Regions from separate parts of the Mesorhizobium sp. IMUNJ 23232 genome, predicted to be linked through region 2. Evidence: riboswitches for the same ligand, from Rfam matches in the RefSeq annotation. Region 2 holds a riboswitch; the other holds the start of a gene.
The links. A riboswitch is a leader RNA that binds a small molecule or an ion and turns the genes downstream of it on or off. The one in region 2 is predicted to bind thiamine pyrophosphate.

Region 1 (9,316 bases), on a different contig from region 2:
GTGGCGAGAGCGCGTTTCATCACCGGCCAGTCGATCAGTTTCAGTCGCGTCCAGCCGAAGAGGCCAAGCGCCGCGCACAGCCGGTCGTGGCGCTCCGCCGCCGCGTCATGCGCGGGGCGGATGGCACGGATGGCGAATGGCATCGCCATGACGGCGTTGACGGTGGCGACCATCACCGGGGCTATTGCAAACACGTCGGTATAGTGGCGCACCAGCAGGAACCAGCCGGCACCGATGACGATCGGCGGCACGACAAGAACGAACCCCGCGCCGGTGTCCATTGCGCGTTCAAGCAGCGAGCCGGAATGCCGAGCAATTGCCAGGGCCCGGCGGGCGGCGACCAGCGACCAGGCCAGGGCGACGGAGAGGAAGGATGCTGCGAGCGCCAGCACGATGCTGGTAGCGGTCGCCTTCTGCACCGTCGTCTCTCCTGCAAGACGGACAAGGTCGGCCTGCAGACCTGAGATCAGAGTAGCCACCAGCGGCCCGGCGACGAAAAGCAACGCTGCTCCAAGCAGGATCGCATTGAATACCGTCTCGCCCTTGCCGGCTGCGGGCGGGCGCGGCGACGCGATGCTGAGATTGGCTTCGCCGGTCATGTTGGCGCCAAGACGCGACAGCGCGAAGACGGCAGCGACGGTCAGTATGATCTGCAAGGCCGTCAAGGTCACCGCGCGCGCCGGATCGAAGTCGAAGCGCAGCGCCTGGTAGATCGCGACCTCCAACGTCGTCGCACGTGGCCCGCCACCGAGCGTCAGCACCAGCGTAAACGAGGTGATGCAGAGCATGAACACCAGCCCGGCGACGCCGGGAAGAGCGGCGCGCAGCACCGGCCATTCGATGAAACGGAAGGACGGCACGGCGCGCATGCCGAGCTGGCTCGCCAGCCGCCATTGGTCGGAACTCACCGTGTTCAGCGCTTCGAGGAAGAGCCTTGTGGCTAGCGGCAGGTTGAAGAAGACATGCGCGACAAGGATGCCGGAAAGACCATAAATGCCCGACCAGTTGCCGCCAGTGAACCGGCCGAGCGGGCCGGCAAGGTAGCCGGCCCGGCCGAACAGTTCGAGCAGGCCCAGCGCGGCGACGATCGCGGGCAGCGCCAGCGGTAGCGCGAACAGCCGGAGAATCAAGGCCCGACCGGAGAATATGGGATGACGCGACAGCGCGCGGGCAAGCAGGATGGCCGGCGCAATCGACAGCAGCGTCGACAGCACCGCTTGCCATAACGTGAACAGCATGACGCGCAGCAGATAGCCGTCGAAGGCGGCGATGGCGCCCGTCCAGTCGCCAAAACCTTCGAGAACGAGCCCGAGAAACGCCCCACCGATCAGGATACCTATGCCGGCGAGGGCTGTAATGCCGGCAAGGACGCGGCGGTCGGGCTTGTGCGTTTCAGGCACGACGCGCCCTCGGACATGGTTGAACAATCTTGGAAGCTAACTTTCCTTCGCACCCCCCTCTGTCCTGTCGGACATCTCCCCCGCAAGGGGGGAGATTGGCCGGCCGCTCTGATTTCGCCAATCGCCAACGTTGCAGAACGGGCAGCTTCGCTGAAGCTGCCAATCTCCCCCCTTGCGGGGGGTGAGGAGTGGTCCGCGAAGCGGACGAAAAGCCAAAGATTTGGCTTTTCGAACGACGAGCGCCCGGAGCGAAAGCGAAGGGCGTCCGACAGGACAGAGGGGGGTGCGAAGGAACGACCACTTGGACGACTAGCGGATACGGCTTACTCGCTCATCGCCGCCAGCCACTCGTCGACCCAGGCCTTGCGGCTCTTCTCGACCTCGTCCGAACTGTAGATCAGCGTCTTTTCCGGCTTCACCAGCGTGTCGAAGGCGGCGTTGAGCGGCTTGTCGGTCTTCCCCGCCGGGAACATCCAATTGGTCTCGGGAATGACGTCCTGGAATTTCGGGCCGGTCATGAAGGCGAGGAACTGTTTTGCCAGCGGGTTGGCGGCGCCGACCGTCGTCATCCCTGCCACCTCGACCTGCAGGTAGTGACCTTCGGAAAACGGCGCGGCCTTGTACTTCTCGGTGCCCTCCGCGACGATGTGGTAGGCTGGCGAGGTGGTGTAGGACAGCACCATCGGCGCCTCGCCCTTGGTGAACAGGCCGTAGGCCTCGCTCCACCCCGGCGTGACGGTCAGCACGCGCTTCCTGAGCTTCGCCCAGGCCGCAGGCGCCTCGTCGCCATAGACCGAGCGCACCCACAGAAGCAGGCCGAGCCCAGGTGTCGCGGTGCGCGGATCCTGGATGACGATTTTTTGGGCCGGGTCTCCGTCCACGAGTTCGTGCAGGCTCTTCGGCGGATTAGCCAGCTTTTCGGAATCGTAGATGACTGCGAAGTAGCCGTAGTCGAAGGGCACAAAAGTGTCGTCGCTCCAGCCGCCGGGCACATTGACGGCGGACGTATCGACGCCCGACGGGGCGAACAGGCTGGTAGCCTTGGCGTCGGCGGTCAGGTTGGTGTCGAGGCCGAGCACGATGTCGGCCTTGGTGCCCACGCCTTCCAGCTTCACGCGGTTGAGCAGGGCGACGCCGTCGGCCACGCCGACGAATTTGAGGTCGCAGCCGCATTCGGCTTCAAAAGCCTTTTCCACCTGCGGGCCGGGCCCCCATTCGGCGGTGAAGCTCTCATAGGTGTAGACGGTGAGGGTTTTTTCCTGCGCGGCGGCGGGCGAAAGGCCGGCAGCGAGCAGCAGGGCCGGGAACAGAACAGTCGAAATCACGCGCATCGGCGCCTCCATCGTTTGAATTGAAGGGAATGGGCGCCGGACTGTCCGATCGCTTCTAATCCCTCCGCCGGTACGAGCCGGATCAGGTTCAGCGGGTTGGCGACGTCTGCCTCTCAGCCGGTCAGCGATCTCCCGCAGCCGGCACCCCGTTAGAGCGGGGCGGACCATAGGCCCGGCGGCGCATGCGCGCAAGCGGCTTTGTCGGCTTCCGTTTTCCGCTATCGCCGTGATAGAGCCCTGCCGCATGAGCCTTTTCACCATCCTGCTTGGCGGCGATCTTTTTCCCACGCCCGCCGTCGCGCGCCGGGTCGCGGGATCGCGCGTCATTGCGGCCGACGCGGGAATGAAGCACGCGGCGGTCCTCGGCATCGTGCCGGAACTGTGGGTGGGTGATTTCGATTCCGAGCCGGAGACGCTGCCGGATCATCTGAAGGCGGTCCAGCGCCAGGGTTTTCCGCGCGAAAAGGACAAGACGGACGGCGAGCTTGCCGCCGACATTGCGCTATCGCTGGGCGCCACCTCGCTGCTGCTGGTCGGCGCCTTCGGGGGCACGCGCAGCGACCACGAATTCCTGCATCTGACGCTGGCCATCCGCCTGGCGGAGAAGGGAATCCCGGTCGTCCTGACCAGCGGCACGCAGGAGGGGTTTCCGCTCAGTGGCAGGTCCGAATTCTCCTATCCGAACAATACCTTGTTCAGCGTCATCGCGTTCTCGGAACTCTCGGGCCTGACGGTGACCGGCGCCAAATGGCCGCTGCACGATGTCGAGGTGCCTTTCGGCTCGTCATGGACGATCTCCAACGAGACCGATGGACTTATGCAAGTCACCGTGCGGGGCGGCCGCGCCATGCTGATCGTTCATCCGCAACCGGCCGGACAGGAATAGAAAGACCGACATGGCTCCTCCGCTGCTTGCCCTCGACGGCATCCGCCTGACCTTCGGCGGCACGCCCTTGCTCGACGGTGCGGCCTTGTCGGCCTCGGCCGGCGACCGCATCGCGCTGGTCGGCCGCAATGGGTCGGGAAAATCGACGCTGCTGAAGATCGCCGCCGGGCTGATCGAGCCGCAGGACGGCGAGGTGTTCCGCCAGCCTTCGGCGACGATCCGCTATCTGCCGCAGATCCCCGACATGGAGGGTTTTGCCACGGTGCGGGCCTATGTCGAATCCGGCCTCGGGCCGGCCGACGACCCGTATCGCGCCACCTACCTGATGGAAAACCTCGGCCTGACGGGCGAGGAGGAGCCGGAAAACCTCTCTGGCGGCGAGGCGCGGCGTGCCGCCCTTGCCCGCGTGCTGGCGCCGCAGCCGGACATCGTGCTGCTCGACGAGCCGACCAACCATCTCGACCTCGAAACCATCGAATGGCTGGAGGACGAGATCAACCGCTCCAGTTCCGCCGTCATCGTCATCTCGCACGACCGCCGTTTCCTCGAGCGTGTCAGCCGCGCCACCGTCTGGCTGGACCGTGGCCAGACACGCCGGCTGGACCGGGGTTTTGCGCATTTCGAGGCCTGGCGCGACACGGTGCTGGAGGAAGAGGAACGCGACCAGCACAAGCTGGCGCGGCAGATCGTGCGCGAGGAGCACTGGCTGCGCTATGGCGTCACCGCGCGGCGCAAACGCAACATGCGAAGGCTGGGCGATTTGCAGGACATGCGCCAGCGCCTGCGCAGCCATCGCGGCCCGGAGGGCCTCGTCAATTTGGCTGCGACGGACGCTTCGGAATCCGGGAAACTGGTCATAGAGGCCAAGGGCATCGGCAAGCGCTACGGCGACCTCGTCGTCGTCGACAATTTCTCGACCCGCATCGCCCGCGGCGCGCGGATCGGCCTGGTCGGGCCGAACGGCGCCGGCAAGACGACGTTGTTGAAGATGCTGACCGGCGAGCTTGCGTCGGACAGCGGCTCGATCCGGCTCGGCGCAAATCTGGAGATCGCCACGCTCGACCAGAAGCGCGCGGTCGATCCCGACGAGACGCTCTCGCATTTCCTCACCGACGGTCGCGGCGACAACCTCGTCGTCAATGGCGAGGAGAAACACGTCGTCTCCTACATGAAGGACTTTTTGTTCAAGCCGGAGCAGGCGCGCACTCCGATCCGCGAGCTTTCCGGCGGCGAGCGGGCCAGGCTGATCCTGGCGCGTGTGCTGGCCCGTGCCTCCAACCTGCTGGTGCTGGACGAGCCGACCAACGACCTCGACATGGAGACGCTCGACCTGCTGCAGGAACTGGTGGCGGGTTATGCCGGCACGGTGCTTCTGGTCAGCCACGACCGCGACTTCCTCGACCGCACCGTCACCGGCATCATCGCCCCGGACGGCGGCGGGCGCTGGATCGAATATGCCGGCGGCTATTCCGACATGCTGGCGCAGCGCGGCGGCACGAAGCTGGCGGACCGCCGCAAGGATGCCAGGCCGGACGGCAGTTCCATGCCGAAGCCCGAGCCCGCGCAGCCGTCGTCAAAGGCGCCGGCGCAAAAACTCTCCTTCAAGCAGAAATTCGCGCTGGAGAACCTGCCGAAGAAGATGGAGGCCGTCGCGGCCTCGATCTCCGCGCTGGAGGACCGTATCTCCGACCCGGCCTTCTATACCCGCGATCCCGGTGGCTTCCAGAAAACCATCGCCGCGCTGGACAAGGAGCGCTCGACGCTCAAGGCGATGGAGGACGAATGGCTGGAACTCGAAATGCTGCGCGAGGAAATGGAAGGCTGACGTGCTGCGGCCTGCCCAGGCCCGCCAAGCCTCAGCCGGTCAGCCGCTGCCCGCCGCCTGCCAGGCCTTCAGCGCCTCGTCGAACACTTTCGTGCCGGGGATGCCCTTTTCCATCGTGAACAGCGCGCGGCGGCCGGATTTGTACTGAACCGGCACGTCAATCCACGACTGGCTGCGCAGCAGGCGGGTGTTCGCCTCGATCTCCGGCTTGCTGTCGTTCAGCGCGATCAGGAAGAAGCCGTCGGCGATCTTGGCCGGAATGCCGAGCAGCGGGCTGCCGGCTTCCTGTTCGGACCCCTTCAGCGACAGGCGAAGCACATTCTCGATGCCGCCGCCCTCGAAACCCTGCGGGGTCAGGAAGATCATCTCGACGATGTGGCTTGCCGGCAGCGTTTGGTCGGCGTTGCGGCGGATGGTCATGCGCAATTGCACGTCCTTGCCGGGGATCGTCGCCTCGGCGCGGATCGCCGGCTCGGGCGGCAGGTCGCCGCCCGGTGATTCCTGTACCAGCGACCAGACGATCGAGCCAGGCTCGGCGGACGCCTCGGAAACGTTGGTGCGCTCCTCGTAGAAAATTGCCTTCTGGCCGACAGCGACCGACTGCTCCTGCTGTGCCGGTTGAGCGGGCTGGACCGGCGGAACGGGCTCGGCTGCGGCCGGTGTCGTGCCCGCCTGGGCAGGATCGGCCGGCGGAGTGGGCGTCTCGGATGGCGTGGCGGGAGCGGCGGCCGTGTCCGGCGTTGCCGCCGCATCGGGCGTGGCCGGAGGAGTCGGCGTCTCTGCTGGTGTTGCCGGAGCGGCCGCTGCATCTGGCGCTACAGCAGCATCAGGCGCGGCAGGCGGCGTTTCAGGCGTTTCCGCCGTCGCGGCCGGAGTCTCCGTCGGCGTGGCCGGCTGCGGCGCAGTGGCAGGCGGCTCAACTGGCTCGGCTGCGGGCATGGACGGCTGGGTAACCGCAGCGACCGACGTTCCTTCGCCGATCGCCGCCGGTCCGCCGGCCGGGCCAGCATCGATTTCGGTGCCGTCGGGGCTGAGGCGCTGGGTGAATTTCTGCGGCCCGGCATCCACTGGCGCCGGCGCGGCGGCTTCTGGCGCCGGCTGGACGGGTTCGGGCGCCGTCGACGGCTGCACCGCGGCGACATCCGGAGCCGGGGTTTCGGCCGCCGGCGCGGTGGGTGCGGCCGCCGGCTCGTTCGAAGAGAGGTTCAGGCCGGTTATGCCGACGCGCGCCAGCAATTGCTCGACCTGGTCGCGCTTCAGCCAGGCCAGGTATCCGCCGCCGGCGAGAAGCGCCAGCACCACGAGCGCGACGACGAGGCCATAGCCGCGGCGGCGCTCCGGCTCCTCCTCGGGCGCGATCGTCTCGCCGTCTTCCTTTTCCGGCAGGAACGGAGGTTCGGCATCCTGCTGGGAAAAATTGTCGTCCTCGAATTCGGCAACCGGCTTGGGATTGTTGGCCGGGACCGGGAGGACCACCGGCACGGCGGCTTTTGGAGCCGGATCGGCCTTTGCATGAGCCGGCGGCGGCGTCTTTGCGGCCGGGGCGGCCGCAGGTGTCAGCACCGGCGGCTTCGCGGCCGGCACGGGAGGCGGCGCTTTTTCGGCAGCCGGAGCTTTCGCGGCCGGATCCCGCAGCGGAATGTGTGGAGCCGGGTTCTTCAGTGAGGCAAAGACGCTTTCCAGTTCACTCAGCGGGTCGGCCGGCTTGCTGCGCGCATATTCCTTCTCGACCTGGACGATTGCTTCTTCGAGCGCCTGCTTCTGCTTGGCGACCACGCCCTCCGGCAGCGGCGGATTCATTGCCGCCAGCTTTCCCGAAATGGTGATGCGCGCCTTCTCGTACACCTTCTCGCGCATCGCGGGCGTGGTGTCACTCAAGCCTTCCAGGGTCTTCTTCAGGACCGCTACGAAATCCGCCATTCTATCGTCGACCTGTGGACTGGATTGCCCGCGGCGCGCCGGCCGGCGGCGGCAGTTCGGGAATCGCCATAACTAATCTTGAAACGGGTCGGTCACAAGTATCGTGTCGTCCCGTTCCGGGCTGGTGGAAAGCAGCGCGACGGGCGCGCCGATCAGTTCCTCGATATATCGCACGTATTTCACCGCCTGGGCCGGCAATTCGGCCCAGCTTCTCGCCCCGGCCGTCGTTTGCGACCACCCTTCGAGGGTTTCATAGATCGGTTTAACCGCAGCTTGTGCCCGCATTGAGGCAGGAAGATAGTCGATTCTCTGCCCGTCAAGCTCGTAGCCGACGCACACCTTGATCTCCTTCAGGCCATCGAGCACGTCCAGCTTGGTCAGCGCTATGCCGGTTATGCCCGAGGTCTTGACCGTCTGGCGCACCAGCACCGCGTCGAACCAGCCGCAGCGGCGCGGGCGGCCTGTGTTGACGCCGACCTCACGGCCGACTGTCGCCAGATGGCGGCCGATCTCGTCGTCGAGCTCGCAAGGGAAAGGCCCCTCGCCGACGCGGGTCGTATAGGCCTTGGTGATGCCCAGCACGTAGTCGATCGCCGTCGGGCCGAGGCCGGAGCCTGCGGCTGCCTGTCCCGCAACCGTGTTCGACGAGGTGACGAACGGATAGGTACCGTGGTCGTTGTCAAGCAGGGCGCCTTGAGCGCCCTCGAAAAGGATGCGGGCGCCGGCGCGGCGGTTCTCGTCAAGCACGCGCCAGACCTGGTCCATGAAGGGCAGGATTTTGTCGGCGATCGAGGTCAGTTCCTCGCGGATCGCCGCCGCCTCGACCTCGGCGAGCCCCATGCCGCGCCGCAACGCGTTATGATGGGTGAGCAGCCGCTCGATCTTGAGCATCAGCGTCTCGGGCTCGGCGAGGTCGATCAGCCGGATCGAGCGACGGCCGACCTTGTCCTCATAGGCCGGACCGATGCCGCGCCGCGTCGTGCCGATCTTGAGGGCGGAATTGGAGTCCTCGCGAAAACCGTCGAGTTCGCGGTGCAGCGACAGGATGAGCGGCGCATTGTCGGCGATGCGGAGTACTTCGGGGGTGATGGTGACGCCCTGCCCGCGAAGCTTTTCCACTTCCTGAACAAAATGATGCGGGTCGACGACCACGCCATTGCCGATGACCGACAGTTTGCCCTGGACCAGGCCGGAGGGAAGCAAAGCGAGCTTGTAGTTGACGCCGTCGATGACCAGCGTGTGGCCGGCATTGTGACCGCCATGGAAGCGCACGACCACATCGGCGCGATCGGCCAGCCAGTCGACGATCTTGCCCTTGCCTTCGTCGCCCCATTGCGAGCCGACGACCACCAGATTGGCCATGCTGTTTCCTTCCGATGTGCAGAACCCGCCCGGCAGGTGCCGGACAACAGGCTTCTATAACGGCAAGGTTTGGCGAGCGCGACCGTAGAAATCAGCCGAAATGGCGTGCAGGCACAATAATTTTCGGCTTTACTTGTCGCACGGACGAAGGCAGCGGTCTGGCCGCCGCCACCAGGCAAGGAGGAACTGAATGACCAACACGAAGATGACGGCCGAGATCGAAGGCAAAGCTGGCTTCATCGCGGCGCTTGACCAGAGCGGCGGGTCGACCCCCGGCGCACTGCGCCTCTATGGCGTACCGGAAACTGCCTACAGCGGCGACACCGAGATGTTCAAGCTGGTCCATGAGATGCGGGTGCGCATCATGACCGCGCCGGCCTTCACGGGCGACAAGATCCTGGCGGCCATCCTTTTCGAGCGCACGATGGACGGAGTGGCGCAGGGCAAGCCCGTCCCGTTGTTCCTGTGGGAGGATCGCAAGATCGTCCCGTTCCTCAAGGTCGACAGCGGGCTCGCGGCCGAGGCGGACGGTGTCAGCCTGATGAAGCCGATGCCCGGGCTTGAACCGCTGCTGGAGCGCGCCGTGAAAGCC
Region 2 (9,316 bases):
GCGTCCTGCGGGATGGCGAAAACTTGAAACAGGCTGTTCGGGCCTTGTTGCTGCTGTTGCAGCGGCACGACATGGCGTCCGATCCCGCCGCCGTCGGGCTGATGATCGCGGTTGCCGCCTTGCTGCGCCGGGAAAGCTGCGGTTCTCACTTTCGGACCGACTTTCCGCATCGCGCTGCCGTCGCCTGCCGCTCCCAGATCACGCTCGACGGGGCCATGGCCGCAGCGCGGGAATTCACATCCTCCCCAGCGCTGGAAAGCGTCTCGTGACGAACCTGTCACCACTTCCCACAATCATGCTCGAGCCTCTGGTACGGGCAGCTCTTATCGAAGATCTTGGCAGGGCTGGAGACCTGACCTCGGACGCCATCGTGCCGAAGGACCGTCATGCGACAACCGTGCTTTCAGCGCGCCAAGCTGGAACGGTCGCAGGGCTCGACCTGGCAATGCTTGCCTTCCGGCTCATCGACCAGAACGTCGATATGAACGTGCATCGTGCGGACGGCAGTCAGGTCGCGCAAGGAGAGAGCATCGCCTCGGTGACTGGCCCGGCCCGGGCCATTCTCACCGCGGAGCGGACCGCGCTCAATTTTCTCAGCCATCTGAGCGGCATCGCCACGGCGACGGCTTCGATTGTCGATGCGATCCGCGGGCACAAAGCAAAGGTCGTCTGCACGCGCAAGACGACACCCGGCTTGCGGGCTATCGAAAAATACGCCGTGCGCGCCGGTGGCGGCTCTAATCACCGCTTCGGCTTGGACGACGCTATTCTGATCAAGGACAACCACATCGCCATAGCCGGTGGCATTCGCCCTGCCATCGAGCGGGCGCGAAGCAGCGTCGGCCATCTCGTCAAGATCGAAGTCGAGGTCGATACGCTGGCCCAGTTGGAAGAGGCCCTGGCCTTCGCGCCTGACGCTGTCCTGCTCGACAATATGCCGGTTGACGAGTTGCGCCACGCGGTCGCTGTCGTTGCCGGCCGGGCAATCACCGAGGCGTCAGGCAGGATCACGCCCGCGACGGCGCCAGCCATCGCCACGACCGGTGTCGATCTGATCTCCATCGGCTGGTTAACTCACAGTGCGCCGATCCTCGATATCGGTCTGGACTACCGGGAGCTTTGATCGTCGGACTGACCGTCGACCCGGCTCTTCTCGGCGCGGTCCGTCAGGCTCAAGCGGCCTACGTCGCCACAACGCAAGGGGAACAGCATGGAAATGCACGCAGCGATTTCGGAAAAGACCATGCCTGAGGATCAATCCTTCGACAGCGGGCGGATGTGGACCCTGGAAGAGGCCCGCACGCTGCATGATGCGCCTTTCAACGACCTGCTGTTTCAGGCGCAAACCGTTCACCGTCAGAATTTTGATCCCAACAAGGTCCAGCTCAGCCGGCTTCTCAGCATCAAGACCGGCGGATGCCCGGAGGATTGCGGCTATTGCAGCCAGTCGGCGCATCACCAGTCAGGCCTGAAGGCGTCAAAGCTGATGGAGGTCAGGCGCGTCATAGCCGAAGCGACCAAGGCGCGTGACGCCGGCGCCACCCGCTATTGTATGGGCGCGGCCTGGCGAAGCCCCAAGGCGCGCGACATGGATGCGGTCGTCGCCATGGTCGAGGCCGTCAAGGCGCTGGGCATGGAAACCTGCATGACGCTTGGCATGCTCGATCTCGAGCAGGCCGCTCGTCTGAAACGGGCTGGCCTCGACTACTACAACCACAACATCGATACGTCCGAACGCTACTACAGCGAGATCATCAGCACGCGCAGCTTTGCCGACCGGCTCGACACGCTCGAGCATGTACGCCAATCCGGTATCAAGGTCTGCTGCGGCGGCATTGTCGGCATGGGCGAAGAGCCGGTGGACCGGATCGACATGCTGGTGACGCTGGCCAATCTGCCGGAGCATCCGGAAAGCGTTCCGATCAACATGCTGATCCCGATCGCCGGCACCCCGCTTGCCGACGCCAGGCCGATCGGGCCGATCGAGTTCGTGCGCGTGATCGCGCTGGCGCGAATCATGATGCCGCAATCGCATGTCCGACTTTCGGCCGGCCGCACCGCGATGACCGACGAGATGCAGGCGCTGTGCTTTTTTGCCGGCGCCAATTCGATCTTCGTCGGCGACACGCTGCTGACGGCGGACAATCCGGGCGAGGACAAGGACACTCTGCTGTTCCGGCGCCTCGGCATCGAGCCGATGGAACTCGACACGCAATGATCGAAGCGCCGCTTGCCCGCTATGACGCGACCTTGCGCGGCCTGGCGCGCAAGGACCGGCTGCGGATGCTGGCGCCGCGTCACGGGCTCGACTTCTCGTCCAACGACTATCTCGGGCTCGCCGCTTCAAGAAGACTAGGCGACGCGGTTGCGGCGGCGATCGCACAGGGCACGCCGGTCGGCGCGACCGGGTCGCGGCTGTTGCGCGGCAATGCACCGGAGCACGAGGCCCTGGAGGCGGACGCGGCGGTGTTTTTCGGAGCCGAACGGGCGCTGTTCTTCGGCAGCGGCTATATCGCCAACTTCGCGCTGCTGACCGCCCTGCCGCAGAAGGGCGACCTTTTGATCCTCGACGAACTCGCCCATGCCAGCATGCATGAGGGGGCGCGGGCAGGACGCGCCGAGTTCAAACTCGCCGCGCATAACGACGTCGATGCTGTCGAGGATGCTATCACGCGCTGGCGCGCCGAGGGCGGCACCGGGCGCGTCTGGATCGTGGTCGAAAGCCTCTACAGCATGGATGGCGACCGCGCGCCGATGGAGGGCCTGGTCGCGCTTGCCGATCGGCACGAGGCCTTCATCGTCGTAGACGAGGCGCATGCCACCGGCGTTTGGGGGCCGGACGGCCGCGGCCTTGCCGCCACCTTCGAGGGCCGCGACAACATCGTCGCGCTCCACACCTGCGGCAAGGCGCTCGGTGCGTCCGGCGCGCTGGTCACCGGGCCGGGACTGCTGTGCGACTATCTCGTCAACCGCTGCCGGCCATTCATCTACTCCACCGCGCCATCGCCGCTGATAGCGGTGGCAGTGCGCGAGGCGATTGCCATGCTGTCCGATGAGCCGATGCGCCGTGTCCAGTTGCAGGAGCGCGTCGCCTTCGCGGGCCGCCACCTGGCCGATCGGTGCGGCGTGAAGCCCAGCGGCTCGCAGATCCAGCCCTTTATCATCGGCGATAACAGGCGCACCATGGCGGTGGCTGAGGCGCTGCAGGCGCGCGGTTTCGACATTCGCGGCATTCGTCCGCCGACGGTGCCCGAGGGCACATCGCGGCTGCGCATTGCGCTGACGCTCAACATCGGCGAGGCCGACATTTCGGCCATGGTCGAGGCGCTTGCCGAAGTGTTGGCCTCGGCATGACCAAGCGCATCGTCGTCACCGGAACAGATACCGGCATCGGCAAGACGGTATTTTCGGCCGGGCTGACCGGCCTGCTCGACGGCTTCTACTGGAAGCCGGTGCAGTCAGGTCTCGACGGCGAGACTGACAGCGAAGTCGTTAAGCGGCTCGCCGGCCTGCCGCCAGAGCGCGTGCTGCCGGAAGCCTACCGCTTGAAGAGCCCACTTTCGCCGCACCGTTCGGCCGAGATCGACGGCGTCTCGATCGAGGCGACGGACCTCTCGCTTCCGGTCGTGCCGGGTCCGCTCGTCATCGAAGGCGCGGGCGGGCTGATGGTGCCGCTCAACCGGCGGACAAGGTTCATCGACATATTCGAGCAGTGGCAACTGCCGGTCATTCTGTGCGCCCGCACTGCGCTCGGCACAATCAACCACACCCTGCTGTCGATCGAGGCGCTGCGGGCGCACTCCATCCCGCTGATCGGCGTCGCCTTCATCGGCGAAGAGGTAGCCGATACGCAAAGGACAATCGTGGAATTCGGCGGTGTGGCGCAGCTTGGCCGGCTGCCGCGGCTCGATCCGCTGACCACCGATGCGCTGAGGGCGGCGATCGTTGCCAACTTCGACCTCGGCCAAATAGCCGGAGAGGAATGATGGCGCGGTCCTCGGTCTGGCATCCGTTCACGCAGCACGCGCTCGAGCCGGCGATCCCGGTAATCGTCCGGACGGAAGGCGCCTACCTCCGCAAGGCCGACGGCACGCGCATCCTGGATGCCATCTCATCCTGGTGGGTCGTCACCCATGGCCACCGTCATCCCCGCATCATGAAGGCCATCGAGACGGCCGCGGCGAGCCTCGACCAGATCATTTTCGCGGGCTTTACCCACGAGCCGGCCGAAAGCCTGGCCAGGGCACTTGCCAGCCTCGCTCCGCCCGGCCTCGACTGGGTGTTCTATTCCGACAGCGGCTCGACCTCCGTCGAGGTCGCGCTGAAGATGGCGCTCGGCCATTTCCGCAACATTGGCGCGCCGCGCTCGCGGATCGTCGTCATGGAGCACAGCTATCATGGCGACACGATAGGCACGATGAGCGTCGGCGCCCGCGGCGTGTTCAACGCCACATACGAACCCTTGCTGTTCGAGGTCGACACCATCCCCTTCCCGGCCGCCGGGCGCGAGCAGGAGACGCTCGATCGCTTCGAGGCAGTCTCCCGCGACCGGCACGCGGCCGCGCTGATCATCGAGCCGCTCGTGCTTGGCGCCGGCGGCATGCTGATGTATCCGGCCTGGGTTCTGGCCGAGTTGAAGAAGATCGCCGAGGCCTCCGGCACGCTGCTGATCACCGACGAGGTGATGACCGGCTGGGGACGAACCGGAACCATGTTCGCCTGCGAACAGGCGTCGATCTCTCCGGACATCTTGTGCACCTCGAAGGGCCTGACCGGTGGCGCCATCCCGCTGGCGGCCACGCTTGCCACCGACGCCATCTTCCAGGCTCACTATTCCGAAGACCGGAAGAAGACCTTCTTCCATTCGAGCTCCTACACCGCCAATCCGATTGCCTGCGCGGCGGCACTCGCCAATGTCGAGATCTGGCGTGACGAGCCGGTGGCCGAGCGTATCGCGGCCCTGAGCGCGAGACAGACCGCCGGGCTTCGGCGCTTTGGCGACAATCCCTACTTCGCCCACAGTCGGGCGACCGGCACGATCGCAGCGCTCGATCTGCGCACCGGCTCCGCCGGCTATCTGGCCGAGATCGGGCCAAAACTGCGCGCTTTTTTCCTCGAGCGCGGCCTGCTCGTGCGCCCACTCGGCAATGTCCTCTACCTTCTGCCACCCTATTGCATCACCGGCGACGAGCTGGACGGGCTCTATGACGCCATCGAGGAGGCCGGCGAACGCTTCGGCGCGAAGCCATGAGCCGATCGTCGCGCCTTCTCGGGTTCGGCCATCATGCGCCCGCGCGCAAGGTCGAGAACCCGGAAATCGAAGATCGTCTCGGGCTCGAGCCCGGCTGGATCGAGCGGCGCACCGGGGTACGGTCGCGCTTCTGGGCCACGGACGAAGACACGCTGTCGGGCCTTGCCGCTCATGCCGGCGACATGGCGCTGGCGAACGCCGGCATCGACCGCAGCGACATCGGTCTTTTGTTGCTTGCCACCTCGACACCCGATCACCTGCTGCCGCCCAGCGCGCCGCTGGTCGCCCATCGGCTTGGGCTGGGGCGTGCGGGCGCGGTCGATCTGACCGGCGCCTGCGCCGGCTTCATCTATGCGCTGATGTTCGCCGACGGGTTCACCCGCCTGCACGGCAAAGCGAGCCTCGTCATAGCCGCCAACATCCTCAGCCGCCGCATCAATCCGGCCGAGCGCGCCAGCGCCGTGCTGTTTGCCGATGCCGCCGGCGCGGTGGTGATTGGCCCCTGCGAGGAACCCGACCGGGGCATTCTCGGTGCTTCGGTAGATTCGGACGGCTCGCGCTACGGACTGATCCAGATCCCAGCCGGAGGAAGCAACAAGCCGTTCCACGGTGACCTCGACATCGGGGAAACGCGGATGACGATCACCGACGGCCGCGAAGTGTTCGGCAAGGCTGTCGAGATGATGACCGCCTGCTCGCGGGATGCATTGGGCGCGGCCCGCACGCGACCGCAAGACATCGATCGGTTCGTGCCGCATCAGGCCAATGCCCGCATTTTTGATGCGGTCGGACGAAACCTCGGCATTGCAGATCACGCAGTCGTCAAGACGATCGCCGAATACGGCAATTCCTCCGCCGCGACGATCCCTTTATCGCTATCGCTTGCCCATCGGAAGCAGCCGTTCATGCCAGGTGAAAAGGTTCTTCTGGCGGCGGCGGGTGCGGGTCTCAGCGGCGGCGCCCTGGTGGTCGGGATCTAGCCGGGTTGTGGTCGCTGACGGGACAGACTGGCTATATGAGATGGCCGGGCAAACACGGCTTGACAAAGCGGCACCCGCCCGTTCAACCTGAGACATTCACCAGGGGAGTCCCGGCAAGGGGCTGAGATACTGCTGGCTTTCGCGGCGCAGTGACCCGTTGAACCTGATCCAGTTCATACTGGCGTAGGGACGGTGCAAGCGCTTTGCGGGAGTTAACGCCCGAGGTCCTGTTTCGGCAGGTCAACAGAAGCGTCTTTTCATCCTTCCGGCACAGAACTGGGTCTCCAATGCATGAGCAAAGGAGCCTCAAGATGAATGCCCTCACCCCTGCCGTGTCGACGGGACCGCTGCCCGCCTCACGCAAGATACACAAGCAAGGCACCCTCCACCCGCAGGTCAGGGTGCCGATGCGCGAAATCTCCGTGCATCCGACGGCCGGCGAGCCGCCCGTCACCGTCTACGATCCGTCCGGTCCCTATACCGACCCGACAGTCGATACCAGCATCGAAAAGGGCCTCGCCCGGCACCGCCACGAATGGATCATCGCCCGCGGAGATGTCGAGGCCTATGACGGCCGTCACGTGCGGCCGGAGGACAATGGGTTCGCGACGGGCGAGCGCCTGACGCCGGAATTTCCTATCCGCAATCGTCCGCTGCGGGCGAATGCCGGCAAGGCGGTGACCCAGCTTGCCTATGCGCGCGCCGGCATGATCACGCCCGAAATGGAATTCGTCGCCATCCGCGAGAACCTCGGCCGCGAGATGTTGCGCGGCAAGCTTCAGCGCGACGGCGAGGCCTTCGGCGCGGCGATCCCCGATTTCGTCACGCCGGAATTCGTGCGTGACGAAGTGGCGCGCGGGCGGGCGATCATTCCCGCCAACATCAATCATCCCGAGAGCGAGCCGATGATCATCGGCCGCAACTTCCTGGTCAAGATCAACGCCAATATCGGCAATTCGGCGGTCACCTCGTCGATGGCCGAAGAGGTCGAGAAGATGGTGTGGGCGATCCGCTGGGGCGCCGACACGGTGATGGATCTTTCAACGGGCCGCAACATTCACAACATCCGCGAATGGATCGTGCGCAATGCGCCGGTGCCAATCGGCACGGTGCCGCTTTACCAGGCGCTGGAAAAGGTCGGCGGCATCGCCGAGGACCTGACCTGGGAGGTGTATCGCGACACGCTGATCGAACAGGCCGAACAGGGCGTTGACTATTTCACCATTCACGCCGGCGTGCGGCTGCACTACATCCCGCTGACCGTTGACCGGGTCACGGGCATCGTCTCGCGCGGCGGCTCGATCATGGCCAAATGGTGCCTGCACCACCACCGGGAGAGCTTCCTTTACGAGCATTTCGCCGAGATCTGCGACATCTGCCGCGCCTATGACGTGTCCTTCTCGCTCGGTGACGGCCTTCGTCCGGGCTCGATCGCCGACGCCAACGACGCGGCGCAGTTCGCCGAGCTGGAAACGCTTGGAGAGCTGACGCAGATCGCCTGGGCGAAGGACTGCCAGGTGATGATCGAGGGGCCGGGCCATGTTCCCATGCACAAGATCAAGCAGAACATGGACAAGCAGCTCGCCGTCTGCGGCGAGGCGCCGTTCTATACGCTGGGACCACTGACGACCGACATCGCGCCGGGTTATGACCACATCACCTCGGGCATCGGCGCGGCGATGATCGGCTGGTTCGGCACGGCCATGCTCTGCTACGTCACGCCGAAGGAACATCTCGGCCTGCCCGACCGCAATGACGTCAAGATCGGCGTGATCACCTATAAGATCGCCGCCCATGCCGCTGATCTGGCGAAGGGGCACCCAGCGGCAAAAGTCAGGGATGATGCCCTTTCCCGCGCGCGCTTCGAGTTCCGCTGGGAGGACCAGTTCAACCTGTCGCTCGATCCCGAAACGGCGCGTTCGTTCCACGACGAGACCCTGCCCAAGGAAGCGCACAAGCTGGCGCATTTCTGCTCCATGTGCGGGCCGAAATTCTGCTCCATGCGCATTTCCCACGACATCCGGGCCGAGGCCCAGAAAGAAGGCATGGCGGCGATGGCGGCAAAATACCGCGAGGGCGGCGACCTCTATATGCCGGCCGGCGAGACCGGCGCACCGCTGACGCCACAGGCGCGTGAGCCATCATGAAGGTTCTGGTCAAAGGGGCCGGCGTCGCCGGCCTCACCGCTGCCTTCGAGCTCGCCACCCTCGGCGCGACCGTGACCGTTGCGGAGACAAGAGCTTGTGTCGGCGGCAATGCGTCCTGGTTCGCCGGCGGCATGCTGGCGCCCTGGTGCGAGCTTGAAAGTGCCGAACAGCCGGTGCTGGACCTCGGACGCGACGCTGCCGATTGGTGGGACGTGGCAACGCCCGGCCAGGTGACACGGGCCGGAACGCTGCTCGTGGCCGCACCGCGCGATGCGGGCGAGCTCGACCGCTTCGCCAGCCGCACGTCGGGTCACCGGCATGTCGATGAAGACGAAATCGCGCATCTGGAGCCCGACCTCGGCGGCCGCTTCCGCCGTGGACTTTTCTTCCCAGGCGAGGCCCACCTCGACCCGCGCCAAGCCATGGCGGCACTGCATGAAAAGCTCACAGCCATGGGTGTCGAATTCCGCTTCGGCGCCGGCGCCGGGCAGGCTCCCGGTTTTGATCGCCGGATCGACTGCACGGGAATGGCGGCGGGCGACGACAGGCTGCGCGGCGTGCGCGGCGAGATGCTGGTCCTAAGGGCGCCCGATGTCTCGCTGTCGCGCCCGGTCCGGCTGCTTCACCCGCGCTTCCCGCTCTACATCGTGCCGCGCGCCGACCACCATTTCATGCTCGGCGCGACGATGATCGAAAGCCAGTCCGGGGGGCCGATCACAGTCCGTTCGATGATGGAATTGCTCAGCGCTGCCTGCGCGCTCCATCCGGCCTTTGGCGAGGCGGGCATCATCGAAACCGGTGTCGGCGTTCGTCCGGCCTTTCCAGACAACCTGCCGCGCGTCGAAGCGAGCGGCGACACCATCGCGATCAACGGCCTCTATCGGCATGGCTTTCTCCTGGCGCCCGCCACGGCGCGCCGGGCGGCCGAAATGGCCTTC

Region 1: it holds a riboswitch for thiamine pyrophosphate, as region 2 does, so the genes downstream of both, thiB (thiamine ABC transporter substrate binding subunit) here and thiC (phosphomethylpyrimidine synthase ThiC) in region 2, are expected to answer to the same signal.

What each region holds. Positions count from the first base shown of each region.
Region 1 is NZ_JBIRCY010000001.1:175,931-185,246, forward strand. It holds gene thiP (thiamine/thiamine pyrophosphate ABC transporter permease) at 1-1,400, opposite strand, end outside; gene thiB (thiamine ABC transporter substrate binding subunit) at 1,724-2,731, opposite strand; TPP riboswitch at 2,774-2,890, opposite strand; gene ACH196_RS00845 (thiamine diphosphokinase) at 2,976-3,617, shown strand; gene ACH196_RS00850 (ABC-F family ATP-binding cassette domain-containing protein) at 3,628-5,442, shown strand; gene ACH196_RS00855 (hypothetical protein) at 5,482-7,362, opposite strand; gene ACH196_RS00860 (adenylosuccinate synthase) at 7,435-8,724, opposite strand; gene ACH196_RS00865 (fructose bisphosphate aldolase) at 8,915-9,316, shown strand, end outside.
Region 2 is NZ_JBIRCY010000030.1:26,164-35,479, forward strand. It holds gene ACH196_RS21130 (L-aspartate oxidase) at 1-269, shown strand, start outside; gene nadC (carboxylating nicotinate-nucleotide diphosphorylase) at 296-1,123, shown strand; gene bioB (biotin synthase BioB) at 1,211-2,218, shown strand; gene ACH196_RS21145 (8-amino-7-oxononanoate synthase) at 2,215-3,354, shown strand; gene bioD (dethiobiotin synthase) at 3,351-3,986, shown strand; gene ACH196_RS21155 (adenosylmethionine--8-amino-7-oxononanoate transaminase) at 3,986-5,251, shown strand; gene ACH196_RS21160 (beta-ketoacyl-ACP synthase III) at 5,248-6,231, shown strand; TPP riboswitch at 6,323-6,439, shown strand; gene thiC (phosphomethylpyrimidine synthase ThiC) at 6,543-8,378, shown strand; gene thiO (glycine oxidase ThiO) at 8,375-9,316, shown strand, end outside.